DNA from 3 places in the Arthrobacter sp. MMS18-M83 genome. Region 3 is predicted to be linked to each of the others. Evidence: riboswitches for the same ligand, from Rfam matches in the RefSeq annotation. Region 3 holds a riboswitch; each other region holds the start of a gene.
The links. A riboswitch is a leader RNA that binds a small molecule or an ion and turns the genes downstream of it on or off. The one in region 3 is predicted to bind cyclic di-AMP.

Region 1: linked by a shared signal. The riboswitch ahead of OW521_RS09355 (M23 family metallopeptidase) and the one ahead of OW521_RS12840 (hypothetical protein) in region 3 are both predicted to bind cyclic di-AMP.
Region 2: linked by a shared signal. The riboswitch ahead of OW521_RS10830 (hypothetical protein) and the one ahead of OW521_RS12840 (hypothetical protein) in region 3 are both predicted to bind cyclic di-AMP.

What each region holds. Positions count from the first base shown of each region.
Region 1 covers NZ_CP113343.1:2,000,272-2,004,831, forward strand. The annotation lists gene OW521_RS09355 (M23 family metallopeptidase) at 135-956, opposite strand; cyclic di-AMP (ydaO/yuaA leader) riboswitch at 959-1,169, opposite strand; gene OW521_RS09360 (metal-dependent transcriptional regulator) at 1,296-1,991, opposite strand; gene serC (phosphoserine transaminase) at 2,338-3,468, shown strand; gene OW521_RS09370 (MFS transporter) at 3,490-4,560, opposite strand, start outside.
Region 2 covers NZ_CP113343.1:2,303,155-2,307,714, reverse strand. The annotation lists gene OW521_RS10835 (glycosyltransferase) at 1-563, opposite strand, end outside; gene OW521_RS10830 (hypothetical protein) at 697-1,425, opposite strand; cyclic di-AMP (ydaO/yuaA leader) riboswitch at 1,428-1,601, opposite strand; gene OW521_RS10825 (HAMP domain-containing sensor histidine kinase) at 1,766-3,241, opposite strand; gene OW521_RS10820 (response regulator transcription factor) at 3,255-3,995, opposite strand; gene OW521_RS10815 (hypothetical protein) at 4,387-4,560, shown strand, end outside.
Region 3 covers NZ_CP113343.1:2,721,141-2,725,700, forward strand. The annotation lists gene OW521_RS12835 (PucR family transcriptional regulator) at 1-460, shown strand, start outside; gene OW521_RS12840 (hypothetical protein) at 619-1,746, opposite strand; cyclic di-AMP (ydaO/yuaA leader) riboswitch at 1,749-1,899, opposite strand; gene OW521_RS12845 (flavin-containing monooxygenase) at 2,040-3,116, opposite strand; gene OW521_RS12850 (TetR/AcrR family transcriptional regulator) at 3,215-3,808, shown strand; gene OW521_RS12855 (helix-turn-helix domain-containing protein) at 3,805-4,194, opposite strand; gene OW521_RS12860 (TetR/AcrR family transcriptional regulator) at 4,250-4,560, shown strand, end outside.

The sequences.
Region 1 (4,560 bases), 720 kb from region 3:
AGAGCTAGGCAATCCACCCGAGTGCATCAACTCTCTAAAAGTTGATGCGAGTTAGACGGTACAGGAGTTTTGGCTGAATGTCACATTCAGGTCACGGAGCGTGACAAGCATTCGAGAGACGTCCATCGGATTGGCTACAGCCAGCCCAAGGGATCAACGACGTCGCCGTTGACCATGACTTCAAAATGGAGGTGGCAGCCGGTGGAGGCGCCAGTGGTGCCGCTCAAAGCGATGACGTCGCCGCGGTTGACCGTTTGGCCCACCTGGACGTTGAACGAGGATAAGTGGTTGTACGTGGTTTCCAGGCCGTTGCCGTGGTCCACCACAATGCGGTTTCCGCCGCCATACGGGTGCCAGCCCGCAAACGTGACCTTGCCGGCTGCAGCCGCATGTACCTGCGTGCCGCACTGGGCCACGAAGTCCTGGCCACGGTGGAACTCCCCAAGGCCTCCCGTAATGGGGTTCACGCGGTAGCCGAACGGCGAAGCCGTGGCGAGGGTGTCCAGCGGAGCCCCCAGCGTGCCCTTCGAGGATGACGTCTTGATGCTGCCGACGGACTGCGCGCTCAGGAGCTGCTTAAGTTTGCTATCAGGATCCGCCGTAGTGGAAACGGCAGCTCGGCTGAAGTCGATGGTGGCATTGGCCGCAGCGGGAATCTCGGCCTGAGTGCCTGCCGAAGCCGTGGAAGCCTGGTTCGATTCCGCAGCGGCCGTCAATGCGCCAGTACCCGGCATGGCCACCGTCAGGATGAGGCCCGTGGCGGCGAGGGCCACGCCAGCCTTCTGTCCCGCACCGCTCGCGGCGGCGAAATCGGCCATTTGCCGCAAGGGGCCCTTGCGCCGGCGCACTTCGCGATGCGGATCGCGGGGCCGATCGTGCGCAATGACTTGCATGGTCCGCAGCTCAGCAGTAGGACCGGACGCGCGTCTGCGGCCCCTCGTGTTCTGCGTGGTCAAAGTGTTCCTCTCTGGCAAGCCTGCGAAGTTAGCTGTCGGATTCGGGTCAGAGAGTGCATGGACCCGGTCCGCGCGGAGGACGCGAAGCACAGAGGGATCCCCCGGAAAGGCCCTGCGTTTTTGCACATCCGCTGCGGACTTCACCCCAAGGCTGTCTTTCGACCGCCACTGGTGGTTCCCCCGCTTCTGCCAGTGAATGGACTAATCCACCTGATCCGCTGGCAGAACTCGGCTTCGGATCAGGTAACGCTTTGGTATCGGCGTTAGTACTCAACTATAGGGGATTAAACCCCCGCAGTAATAATTCCGTTATCTTTGCCGATCGCTTAGCCGAAAGGGCTAGGAGACGGTGACAAACACGTGCGACGCCACCTCAGGAGGCAACTCCAAGGCACCGTCGATATTGGGCACGCGAACGGAGATGTACTCCCCCACACGCTCCAGGGAAACCCTGGCTCCGGGGCGGATTCCGCCTTCGTCCAGCTGCACCAACAGTTCCGGTTCCACCTGGATCGGTTCAGCCAACCGGCTGACAATGACCCGGTTGTCCGGTGAGTATTCGTTCATCGCTTCAAGAAGGTTGACCACGCCATCCGTAAAGGCCTGTGACGCAACTCCGCCCAGGGCTTCGAGTCCTGGAATGGGGTTGCCGTAGGGAGATTCCGTGGGGTGGTCCAGAAGCTCATAGAGCCGCCGCTCCACGCGCTCGCTCATAACGTGTTCCCAGCGGCATGCTTCGTCGTGGACATAGGCCCAGTCCAGTCCGATGACGTCGGCCAGGAGCCGCTCGGCGAGACGGTGCTTGCGCATGACCTCAGTGGCACGTTTCCGGCCGGTTTCGGTCAGCTCAAGGTGCCGGTCGTTGGAAACAATTACCAGGCCGTCGCGCTCCATTCGCCCGATCGTCTGGGAAACGGTGGGCCCGGAGTGCCGCAAGCGCTCGGCGATGCGCGCGCGAAGAGCCACGATGTTCTCTTCTTCAAGCTCCAAAATGGTCCGAAGATACATCTCAGTGGTATCGATCAGATCCGTCATCCAGCTCAGCTCCTCGAGCGCAGTATCTTGCGTATTTTCCACCGTACCGCAGCCGGCCAGGCGGGCTGCCCGCCGGTCGTCCCAGGCCGGGCGCCAGCTCCTAGCTTAGCTTATTTGGAATTACTCCGGATAATTTTCGTGCCCGCCCCGTGTCCGCCCCGTGTCCCCCGCCCATGTCCCGAGCCCATGTCCCGCGCCCGGCGGAACAGATGCCTCCACGTGGCGGACTATGAAGCGTTCAGTTCTGTCGCCGCATGCGAAGTCAGGCAGAATTGGGGAGTCGAAGGGGCAGCGATGCCACCTGCCACGACCCATCTAGGCCGCTACTTCACCATTGGAGCATCCCGTGAGCGACAACAGCATCACCATCCCCGCCGATTTGCTGCCCAAGGACGGCCGCTTCGGCGCCGGGCCCTCCAAGGTCCGCCCGGAGCAGATCGAGGCATTGTCTGCCGCGTCTGCGACGATCCTTGGCACTTCCCACCGGCAGGCACCAGTCAAGAACCTGGTGGGCTCCGTCCGCGAGGGACTCAGCCAGTTCTTCCGCGCACCCGACGGTTACGAGGTGATTCTCGGCGTCGGAGGCTCCACCGCGTTCTGGGACGTCGCCAGCTTCGGCCTGGTGGAGAAGAAGGCACAGCACCTCTCCTTTGGTGAGTTCGGTTCCAAGTTCGCCTCGGCCACCAACAAGGCACCCTTCCTGGAAGCTTCCTCCATCATCAAGTCCGAGCCCGGCACGCGCCCGGTTTCCCAGGCCGAGGCAGGCGTGGACGTTTACGCGTGGCCGCAGAACGAAACGTCCACTGGCGTGGCGGCCCCCGTGAAGCGGGTAGCCGGTGTAGACGACGGCGCACTGGTCCTGGTGGACGCGACCTCGGCTGCCGGTGGCCTGGACGTGGACGTCGCCGAGGCCGATGTCTACTACTTCGCACCGCAAAAGAACTTTGCCTCCGACGGCGGACTGTGGCTTGGCCTCTTCTCCCCCGCCGCCCTTGAGCGCGCCGCCAAGATCAAGGCAAGCGGCCGCTGGATTCCAGATTTCCTGGATCTGCAGACGGCCATCGACAACTCGAAGCTCAACCAGACCTACAACACTCCGTCCCTGTCCACCCTGGTGACGCTTGACGCCCAGGTCCAGTGGCTCAACAAGAACGGCGGCCTGGACTTCGCTTCCGCGCGCACGGCGGACTCCGCCGGCCGCATCTACACCTGGGCCGAGGCTTCCGAGTACGCCACCCCGTTCGTGGCAAAGCCTGAAGACCGCTCCAACGTCATTGCCACGATCGATTTTGATGATTCGATCGACGCGGCGGCGATTGCGAAGGTGCTGCGGGCCAATGGGATCGTGGACACGGAGCCGTACCGCAAGCTGGGCCGCAACCAGCTCCGCATCGCTACTTTCGTTGCCATCGAACCGGACGACGTTTCGGCGCTGCTCGCCAGCATCGACTTCGTGGTGGGCGAACTGAAGAAGTAAGAGCCCGCCGCGTTCCCGCGGTCAGGACTGGTCGGCGTCGTTCGGGTGAGGATCCCGGGCGGCGCTAGCCCTTTTAACAGCGCCAGCCCTTTTAACGGCGCTGTCGCCCTCAACGCCGTCGTCCATGGCAGGGCTGGCGCCTTGCGACTCGATGCGGAAGAGCCGCAAACCTCCGGCGCTGCTGTCGAAGCGGAGCCGCAACTGACGCGCTCGGATGATCCAGATGATGCCGACGACGGCGGTGCTGGCGCCGGCAGCCGCTGCCACGCCAACGGCCCAGCGGGGTCCGGCTACGTTGGATACCCAGCCGACGAAGGGCGCCCCGATGGGCGTTCCGCCCATGAAAATGGCCATGTACAGCGCCATGACCCTGCCGCGCATGACGGGTTCGGTAGTGGACTGTACATAGCCGTTGGCGCTGGTGATCATGGTCAAGGCAAACAGGCCGCACGGAATCAGCGCCAAGCCAAACATCGTGTAGTTCGGCGCCATGGCGGCGAGTCCGCTCGCGATGCCGAACCCGCCGGACGCGGCAAAGATGAGCCGCATGCGTGGCCTCCCCCGGCGGGCGGCCAGCAACGCTCCCGCTACTGAGCCGATTGCCATGACCGAGTTGAGGAGCCCGAACGCACCTGCGTCCATGCCGAATTCCGTGCCAACCATCGCAGCGATGAAGAGGACGAAGTTCAGGCCGAACGTGCCCATGATGAAAATCGCGACGAGGACCACCATGATGTCAGGGCGGTTGCGGACGTAGCGAAGCCCTTCGCGGATCCGGCCCTTGCCCGCGGCTGCCCGGGGCTGGACGCGCAGTGAGGAGGAAGGGATGGCACGGATCGCGCCGAGCATCGCCACGAAGGTCAGCGTGTTGATCATGAACACCCAGCCCGGCCCCACGGCCACAGTCAACATGCCGGCCACGGCAGGGCCGATCATGCGGGCAACGTTGAACGAGGCACTGTTCAGCGCCACGGCGTTGGAGAGGTAGTCGTCCTTGACGAGCTCCGAAACGAACGTCTGGCGAATGGGGGCGTCAAGTGCCGAGACGACTCCGAGCATCAGCGCGAACACGTAGACATGCCACAACTGTGC
Region 2 (4,560 bases), 420 kb from region 3:
ATGAATTCGCGCTTGGGGCCGCGGACAACCCGGGAGTTGCGGGTCAGCCTTGTGCCGATGGCGAGGTCCGAATGGCCGGAGATCAGTGGCGCCAAGAGGGGTGCCAGCGCGGCGAGATCTGTGGACAGATCTACGTCCATGTAGGCCAGAACGGGCGACGGCGACGCGAGCCACACCTTGCGCAAGGCGTTGCCGCGTCCCTTCTCCTCAAGATGGACCACCGCGAGCTCCGCCAATTCCCTGGCCAGCCGTTCGGCGATTTTCAGGGTGCTGTCCGTGCTGGCGTTGTCGGCCACGGTGATGCGGAAGCCGTGTGGGAAAGATTCGCGCAGATGGCCGTGAAGCCTGCGCAGGCACTCTTCGAGGTCGCGTTCCTCGTTGAAGACGGGGATCGTGACATCGAGGACGGGGACGGTGGAGCGGACGTCCACGGGGGCACGCCGAACAGTGCTGTATTGAACGGCAGCGCTGCGTTGAATTCGGGTTCTGTGTTGGATCGGGCGGCCCGGCGGCACCACCGCGGGGTCCTTCAGGGTTCCTGTGGTGGATTCGATGAGCGTCATGTATCCAGAGTGCCGCCGCCGATTATGAGTGCTTAAGGCGGAACCTGTGACGCGGCTGTGCATGTGGCGAGGCCCGGTTAACGCAGTAGAGGTCCGCCCCCTGAAGGGGCGGACCTCTAAGAATTTTGTGCGCTTAGTACCAGTTGTGCGCCAAGTGGAAGGCCCAGGCCGCAGACGGGGATCCGTAGCGTTCCTTGATGTAGTTCAGGCCCCAGCGGATCTGGGTCTGGTAGTTGGTCTGCCAATCGGGGCCTTCGGAGGCCATCTTTTCGCCCGGCAGCGACTGCACAATGCCGTAAGCGCCGCTCGAGGCGTTGGTGGCAGTGGTCCGCCAATCGGATTCCTTGTTCCACAAGGTCAACAAGGAGGACATTTCGCCCTGGCCCCACCCGTAGGAGGAAAGCATGCTCGCGGCGTAAGCCTGGGCGCCGGCAGGGTCATTGACGGCGACCTGCACAGTCGGGGCTGCCGGAGCGGGCGGTGCCACGGGAGCGGCCGGTGCCGCAGCCTGGGGTGCGACGGCGGCAGGAGCGGGAGCGGGTGCCTGCGTCGGAGCGGTGCTCGGCTTGGCACTTTCGCTCGCGGACGGCGTGGCGGTGGCGGACGGCGTCGCGCTTTGCTCTGCAATGGCGCGCGATTCGGACGTCTGGCTCATGTCCTGGGCATTGATGGCTTGGTCGGCGGCCTGGGTGGCGGCGCCTGCCCCGAGGAACACAGCGACGACGCCGGCAACAACTGCCATTCGCTGGCTGGTGCCGAGGTTTGCGGCGGCTCGCCTCAGGGTGGAACGTGACTTGTTTTTCCGGGCAGTTTCGCCTCGGTGGCGCGCAACAGGGCGCGACTGATTCTTGGAATCAGACATGGTGATTGCCTCTCGACGCCTGCGGAGTTAGCTGTCGGATTCGGATGAGGTCATCCGGCCGTGGCCACTGAGAAATCGTGGCGGTACGGCTTCACCCCTAGGGCTGGCTCAACATGAGCGTTTGCCCGGAGACCTGGGTCCCCCGTCTCTGCCTGGAGTTTGGGCACCGGGGAGTGGCAGAGCTCGGCGCCTACCCGGCGGTGGCCGGAATGATCCCGCGCACCCATTCGACGGTACAGGAGGACTCCGGTTAAGTCACATTTAGGTAACGGAGATCACGGCGCCGGTGCGCCGACTTGCGCTAGCCGCCCTCCGGCGTCGTGGTCTTCTCGGCGGACCTTCAAACCGTGGCGGTCCTGAGCGCTGGAAGCCGCACGGCAAACTCCGTCCGGCCGGGACGCGAGGCCACCTCGACGGTACCTCCATGGGCCTGAACGATCGATTCCACAATCGACAGGCCGAGCCCGGACGTGCCCTCGGAACCGGAACGAGCGGCGTCGGCACGGGCAAAGCGCGAGAAGATCCTGCCTTGGAATTCAGGCGGAATGCCGGGCCCGTTGTCGGTCACGGTGACAACGGCGCTGCCATCGGCCGAGCGCATGACTCCCGTGACTACCGTGGTTCCCGCCTCAGTGTGCTTGCGGGCATTTGAGAGCAGATTGGCCAAGACCTGGTGGAGCTGCGTCGAGTCGCCGCGGACCGTGAGGGGCTCGTCCGGGAGCCTGAGCTGCCAGATGTGCTCGGGGGCCATGACTTTCTCGTCGCTCACGGTCTCGATCACCAACTGCGTGAGGTCCACATCGGTGAACTCGGGTGCCTTGCCTTCGTCCAGCCGCGCCAAGAGAAGGAGGTCCTCCACGAGGGTGGTCATCCGTTCGGACTGGCTTTGGACCCGTCCCAGCGACTTGCGGCCGTCCTCGGTGAACGTCTCCGTCATGCGCAACAGCTCGGTGTAGCCGCGGATCGCCGTCAGCGGAGTCCGCAGCTCGTGCGAGGCATCGGCCACGAACTGGCGCACCTTGGTTTCGCTTTGCTGGCGTGCCTCCAACGCGTTGGAGACGTTGTCCAGCATGAGGTTCAAAGCATGACCGACGCTGCCCACCTCTGTGCCGGGGTGGGCAGCCGACGCCGGGACGCGCACCGCGAGGGCCACCTCGCCGGCGTCGAGCGGAAGCTTCGACACTTTGGTGGCGACGTCGGAGAGTTGCTCCAGGGGACGCATGGTGCGGCGGATCAGCACGGTTCCCGCGAGTCCAATGAGCACCAGCCCGCCCAAGGACACCAGCACCATGGTCCACACGAGCGAGGCCTCGGTATCCTCTTTCGAGGCGAGCGGCAGGCCTGTGATGACAACATCGCCGTAAGGAGTTTCAGTGGCAACCAGCCGGTAACCGCCATTGGAAAGGGTCCGATCAACCGGGTGGCCATCGTGGGGAAGAGCCAACAGGATTCCGGCATCGTTGAGCGACAAAGGCGTACGGGTGGCATCGGAGGACAAGAACCCGGCGCTGCTCACCTGGCTGCCAAGAATGCGGGCATTCAGCGTGCCGATGCTCTGGCCCCGGGCGTCCAAAGGATCCGGGCGTCCATTCGGATCACCTACGGGCGGCCGGCCATGGGAAGCCTGCGTCAATTGCTGGTCGAGCTGCTTGGTGAGGAACACGTCCATGGAGGCGTAGCTGACCACGCCCACGGCTCCGCAGATGGCTACCAGGAGTGCCATGGAGACCAGGATCAGGCGTGTGCGCAGGTGCCAGGTTGAAGGATCGAACCATCGATGGTCGGTCTGGCGGGGGATACCCGAGAGCGCGGACATTCTGCGTCCCTGGTTATTCGGCGGGCTTGATGACGTAACCGGCTCCGCGCACAGTGTGGATCATGGGCGGGTGGTTGGCCTCGATCTTCTTGCGCAGGTATGAGATGTAGAGCTCCACGATGTTCGCTTGCCCGCCAAAGTCGTAGTCCCACACGCGGTCCAGGATCTGGGCCTTGCTGACCACGCGCTTGGGATTTTCCATGAGGTAGCGCAGGAGCTCGAACTGGGTTGCCGTCAGCTGGATGTCTTCGCCCCCGCGGGTGACTTCTCGGGTGTCCACGTTCAGGGTTAGGTCACCCACAACCAGCTCGGCCGTGTCCATCGCGGCAACGCCAGAACGCTGGACCAAGCGATGCAGCCGCAACAGGACTTCCTCCATGCTGAACGGCTTGGTGACATAGTCGTCCCCGCCGGCGGCCAACCCGACGATGCGGTCCTGAACGTCGTCCTTCGCGGTGAGGAAGAGCGCAGGCACCTCAGGCGCAAAGGCGCGGATCCTGCCAAGCAGCTCAACGCCGTCGAACCCTGGAAGCATCACATCCAGCACCAGGACATCGGGCCGGAAGTCCTTGGCGAGCTTGACGGCGGCGGGACCGTCGCCGGCCACGGCCACCGACCAGCCCGCCATGCGGAGGCCCATGCTCATGAGCTCGGCGAGGCTGGGTTCGTCGTCCACCACAAGGGCGCGGATGGGGGAACCGTCCGGGTGGTTGAGCTGGGGAAGGTTGTTTGTCATGGAGTGCGAGGATGCCATGAGACAACTCTCCAATCTGGCGGTTTGCCGGTGCTTTGCCGATGCTGTGAGCACCCTGTGAGTCCCAGCCTAGCCACCTGTCCAAAGGCACGGTACGCCCAGCGCGCCGTGGCGGGCTTTCTTCCCGGAGCGTGCTCGTGGCGGGTGCGCGAGTGGGGAGAGGCGGCGTCGGATTCTGCTGGATCATTCCTTGGTTCAGCCAGACGATCCGCGCGATCAGGGGCCCTGCCACTCGCGCGGGGCCAATGATCCAGCAGAATCCGACACAACACCGTCGCAGGTCACAGGAATGCCTGCAGTTCGGCACAGCCAACGCACAGCAAAGAGGCTGACGCTGTTTGGGACAAGGACAACGACGACCCAAACAACCTCGACTTCGATGGAGAACACCATGGATCAGCAAAACAACCCCTCCGTACCTGGGTCCGTGCCTGGGTCCTTATCGGGGAATGACCAGCCGCAGCCGGTGATCCGGCCCCTGGATGATTCCGGACAGCCGTTTGCCGGGGAACCCGCCGCCGGGTGGGGTGCGCCGCAGCCGACGAACCAGCAGCCCGCGCAACCT
Region 3 (4,560 bases):
CGGCCGGAAGGTGGACCGGGTCATCCTTGGCATCAGCGAGCCGTTTTCGGTGGTCCGTCAATTGGGGCGGGCCTACCGGCAATCGAAGCTCGCGGCCCAGGCTGCCGCCGTCGATCCTCCACTCGGCGAGCTCGTGGACAGCCGCTCGGCGGGCATCTACCAGTTGTTCGAACGGCTGCAGGCGCCTGGCGGCTGGGACGATTCGGGCTCTTCACATTTCCAGGCGATCGAGGACGCAGACCGCAACGGCGAGCTCCTGCCCGTGCTCGAACTGCTTTACGACAGCGACGGTTCGGTCCAGGACGTGGCCACGAAGCTGCACTTGCACCGCAGCAGCATCTACAACCGGCTGGCCAGGGTCCGGCAACTCATCGGTGCTGATCCGTTGAATGGCGCTATCCGGCTCGAACTGCACGCGACGCTCAAAGCGCGCCGCTGGGCGGGGCGGCCGCGGATTTGAGGTTGCCCGCATTTGAGGCCGCGCCGGTTACCCCTTGAACGGCCGCAGCTGAAGGCTGCAGCGCCAGCGGTCCGGGCGACGCTGGACTGTTGCGGTCTTGGTGCTCCGGCAGCACCGGCCGTGCCACTCGACGGAAGAGGTTCGATGCTTTCCCATCCTCACAGCAGAGCTCCGCTCGCGGCGTCCAAAATCGACCCGAGATCCACGCCCGGTTGGGTGGGCTGCGGCGTGGCCGTCGATGGGCTGCTGGGCTGTACCGGCGGTTTCGGCTTCGATTGGCCAGGTGGCGTGTGCGAGGACGGGTCGGTCGGGGTGGGCGTCGGCGAGGCCGGATCGGTGGGGGTCGGGGTGACCGTGACCGGGGGATCCGGGCTGGGAGCCGGAGCGGGTTGCGCCGGTGTGGGAACGGCTGGCACCGGAGTAAGGCTTGGGGGCAGCGCTGATGGGACTACGGAGGGAACCCGAATGGAGACTGATGGTGCCCCCGCGCTCGACGGCTTGACGGCGGCGGGCCCTTGCTGCGGCCCTTGCGCTGGGTCCGCAGTAGTCTGACCGGCCTTGGCGCTCGGGGTAGCTGCCGAAGGTAGCGCTGCAGTGCTGGGGGAAGTGCTTGCCGTCGTGGAAGGAGTGCCGGACTGCGTGGAGCTCTGGTCCTGGGCGCGGGTTTCCTGGCCGAAGAAGGGCAACTCAAGAGCCTGGCTGACGGAAGCCGCCGCCAACAAGATGCCTAGGGCTCCTGTCACCACTGCCATTCGGTTGCTCATCGTCCGGATGGTCGCAGCCTTTTTGAGGACGGCGTGCGGTTCCCGGCTGAACGACGATCCGGCAGAGGACACCGGAGTGAAGCCTGCACGAGTTGCCGTTGGAAGGGCGGTTGTGGGTGCCTTCTGGGTTTCGGCGGGGGGTGCAACGGTCGAGATGACTGCGGTGGCGGGTTCCGGTTCAGCGGGAGCCGCGGGTGCCGCCGTCTTTGTTGCCACTATCGGAATAGCCGCGGTGGCGGGTTCGGGGGCGGTAGTTGGTTCCACCGCTGCGGGTGGAACCGCCGGAATGCTCGCGGTCTCGCTGGCTTGGGCTGCCCGTTTCCGCTCGGCCGCGCGGGCGGCCGCTCGCGTGGTGGGCGCCGCCGTCGTCGGGTTCGTCGGGGTGGTTGGTGCCGGCGTCGAAATTTCGGAAGCCGGTTCAGGGATGAACGGTCCACCGTCTTGGGCCCGACGGCGTCCGGTCGGTTTGGTGCGCTCGCGCGCCACTTGGGCACGGCGAGGCTGATCCATGGTTGGGGACATGGTGATTGCCTCTCAACGCCTTCGAGGTTAGCTGTCGGGTTCGGACGAGGCCGTCCGGCCGCGCATGGCGGCTTCACCCCAAGGGCCTGTGGAGAAGTAGGCCCGGAGACTCTGGGTCCCCCGTCTCTGCCGCACGTCTAGCGGAATCCGGGTTGCGGCAGAGCTCGGCGTCAGCCCGGAAGCGGCCCAGCTGGGGATTGGGTCGCCCCTCGACGCTACAACAGCCGACTAGAAAAGTCACATTTAGATAACGGGCCGGGCGACCGGTATTCCGCGGGATTTCGCGCGCGGATCTAGTTCCGCTGCGCTCCAGTTTGCCCGGCGATGAGTCCGGCGACATGTTCGGCGTCCCGGCCGACGCCACCCACAAGGCCCGAGGTCAGCCCGTATTGGAACGGCATGCCCACGAAGAACAGCCCCGGCAGTTGTTCCACGGCGCCCCGGCAGGTAAGCGGCCAGCCGTCCTCGTCCGCCGGAAGTCCTTGGATCCAGGCAAAGTCCGGTTGGTAGCCGGTCGCCCAGATCACGGTGGAGACTGGGAGTGTTTGGCCATCGTCCAGGAGCGGTTGGCCCCCATGGGTGCCCGTCAGGCGTGGCAGGCGGGTGACTGCCGCGGCGTCGAGCTCTTTTGTGGAGGCCCGGATCAGAGGCGCGCCGTGCTTGGTGAAGCCGACCGCAACCTTGCGGCCGATAGGAGTGGATCGGTTCATCACATTGTGGATGAAGAGCCACCAAAGCCCCCCGGCGTATCGCGTCACTGGACCCGGAACGTGGAACGGGGGAGTTCCGGCGATGTAGGTGCGGTGGCTGGATGCGAGCTCCAAGGCAATTTCGACGCCGGAAGTGCCGGAGCCGACCACCAGGACATCTCCGGGCGGAACTGAGTCCGGGTTGGCGTACTCCGCGCCGTGCAGTTGGTGAATGCCTGGGTCCAAGGCCTCCGCGAAGGCTGGAATCCTCGGGCGGGCATTCGGGCCCGTTGCAACAACCACGTTCTTGGCCAGGATCGGTCCGGAGCTTGACTGGACTCGGTATCGGCCGTCGTCGCGCTCGATTCCGGTGACCTGGACGCCATGACGCACCGGGAGGTTCCAGTTGCCGGCATACGCCTCGAGGTATTCGGCCATGGCGTCTTTGCTGGGAAAGGTGCCCCGGTTGGCGGGGAAGGGCAGGCCGGGCAGCGAGTCGTGCTGCGCAGGGGTGAAGAGTCGCAAGGAATCCCAGCGGTTCCGCCACACATCGCCTGTGCGAGCACGTGAATCCAGGATGAGGAAGTCTTGCCCTTGTTTCTTCAGATGGAATCCGGTGGCGAGCCCGGCCTGTCCGGCGCCGATAACCGCGGTGTCTACTTGCTCAACGTTCATGTCCATCGCGAAGCCTCCTGAGGTGTGCTGGCTTCATTAGAATAGCATTCCAGTCACTGGAATGCTATTCTTTTTTCGTGGAGATTCGGCATAACGACAGGCGGATGGCTCAAGCTGTCGCCACGAAGGCTGCGGTGGTTGAGGCCGCTAAGGAACTGTTTCTGAGCAGGGGATACGTGGCCACCACTATCGGGGCAGTTGCCGAGCAGGCTGGCGTGGCTATCCAGACCATTTACAACTCCGTGGGCAACAAGGCGGCGCTACTGTCGGCCGTGGTCGACGCTACGGCTGCCGGTCCGGAGGCGCCCCGTTCCGTTCCGGAAACCATGCGCGCGCGGACAGCCGCGGCCGTCGACGCAGGCGCGGTCATTGAATTGTTGGCTGACTGGTTCTCCGAGGTGCACCCACGCAGCAGCGAACTGTTCAGCGTCATGAGGCAGGCCTCCGCCGTCGACGCTGAAGCGGCCAAAGTGCTGAGGGACCGGGCAGAGCTCCGGCTACGGAACTACGCCGAAGCGGCTGACGCGCTCCGGCAACGCGGGGCGTTGACCTCCGGCATGAGCGATGAGCAAGCAGCGGCCGTGATCTGGTCCGTGGGCCACCCTGACACCTATCGATCACTGGTACTGGATTTCGGCTGGGAACCGGAGAGGTACCGGGATTGGGTCCACGCGGCGCTGAAGGCGGCCCTCGCCTAGCTTTCCTTATCTGCCGCGGCCTTCTTCTTCTGCGTCTCCAGCCACGCCATGATGTCCGCGAGCCGGATCCGACGGTGCGTGCCGCGGTATTCGACCGGGATTTCGCCACGATCGGTCATGTTGCGCAGGTAGGTGTGCGAGATTCCGGCGAGTTCGGCCGCTCGCGACGTGGTCAGCATTTCCTCCACGCTGCTGACCGTCACCGCTTCGCCTCGGCCCAGCCGGCCGAGGAGATCGACGACGGCGTCCCTTGCCTCATCGGGCAGCCGGTGGACCGTGCCGTCAACGAAAACGGTGATGTCGTTGCTGTCCTGGAGTGAGCGCGCCAGGTTCCGGGCGTCGTCTGCGGGCAGGCCTGGCGTCACGCGGGGAGCTATCAATGCCATGGCAGAAGCCTAGCCGCATCGATTTGTTGGACGGAACTGCGCTAGATTCACGCCTATGGTCAACTACCCCGCCAATCCTGATCCGGGACCCGCCGTGGCCGCCGCAATCGAGCTACTGGTGCGGCAAGGCTACGACGCCACCTCCGTAGACGACCTCGCCGACGCCGCAGGAATCAGCCGCAGCACGTTCTTCCGCAAGTTCGGCTCCAAAGAGGACATCATTTTCGCTGATCACGACCGCATTCTCGCCCGGGTTCAAGAGCTGCTTTCGCGTACGACGGCGGATCCGTTGCGTTCGGTTGTGGATGCCGCGCTCTTGGTCTTCGACCACCACGTAGGTAGCCGCGAAACCTCCTTGGCGCGCTA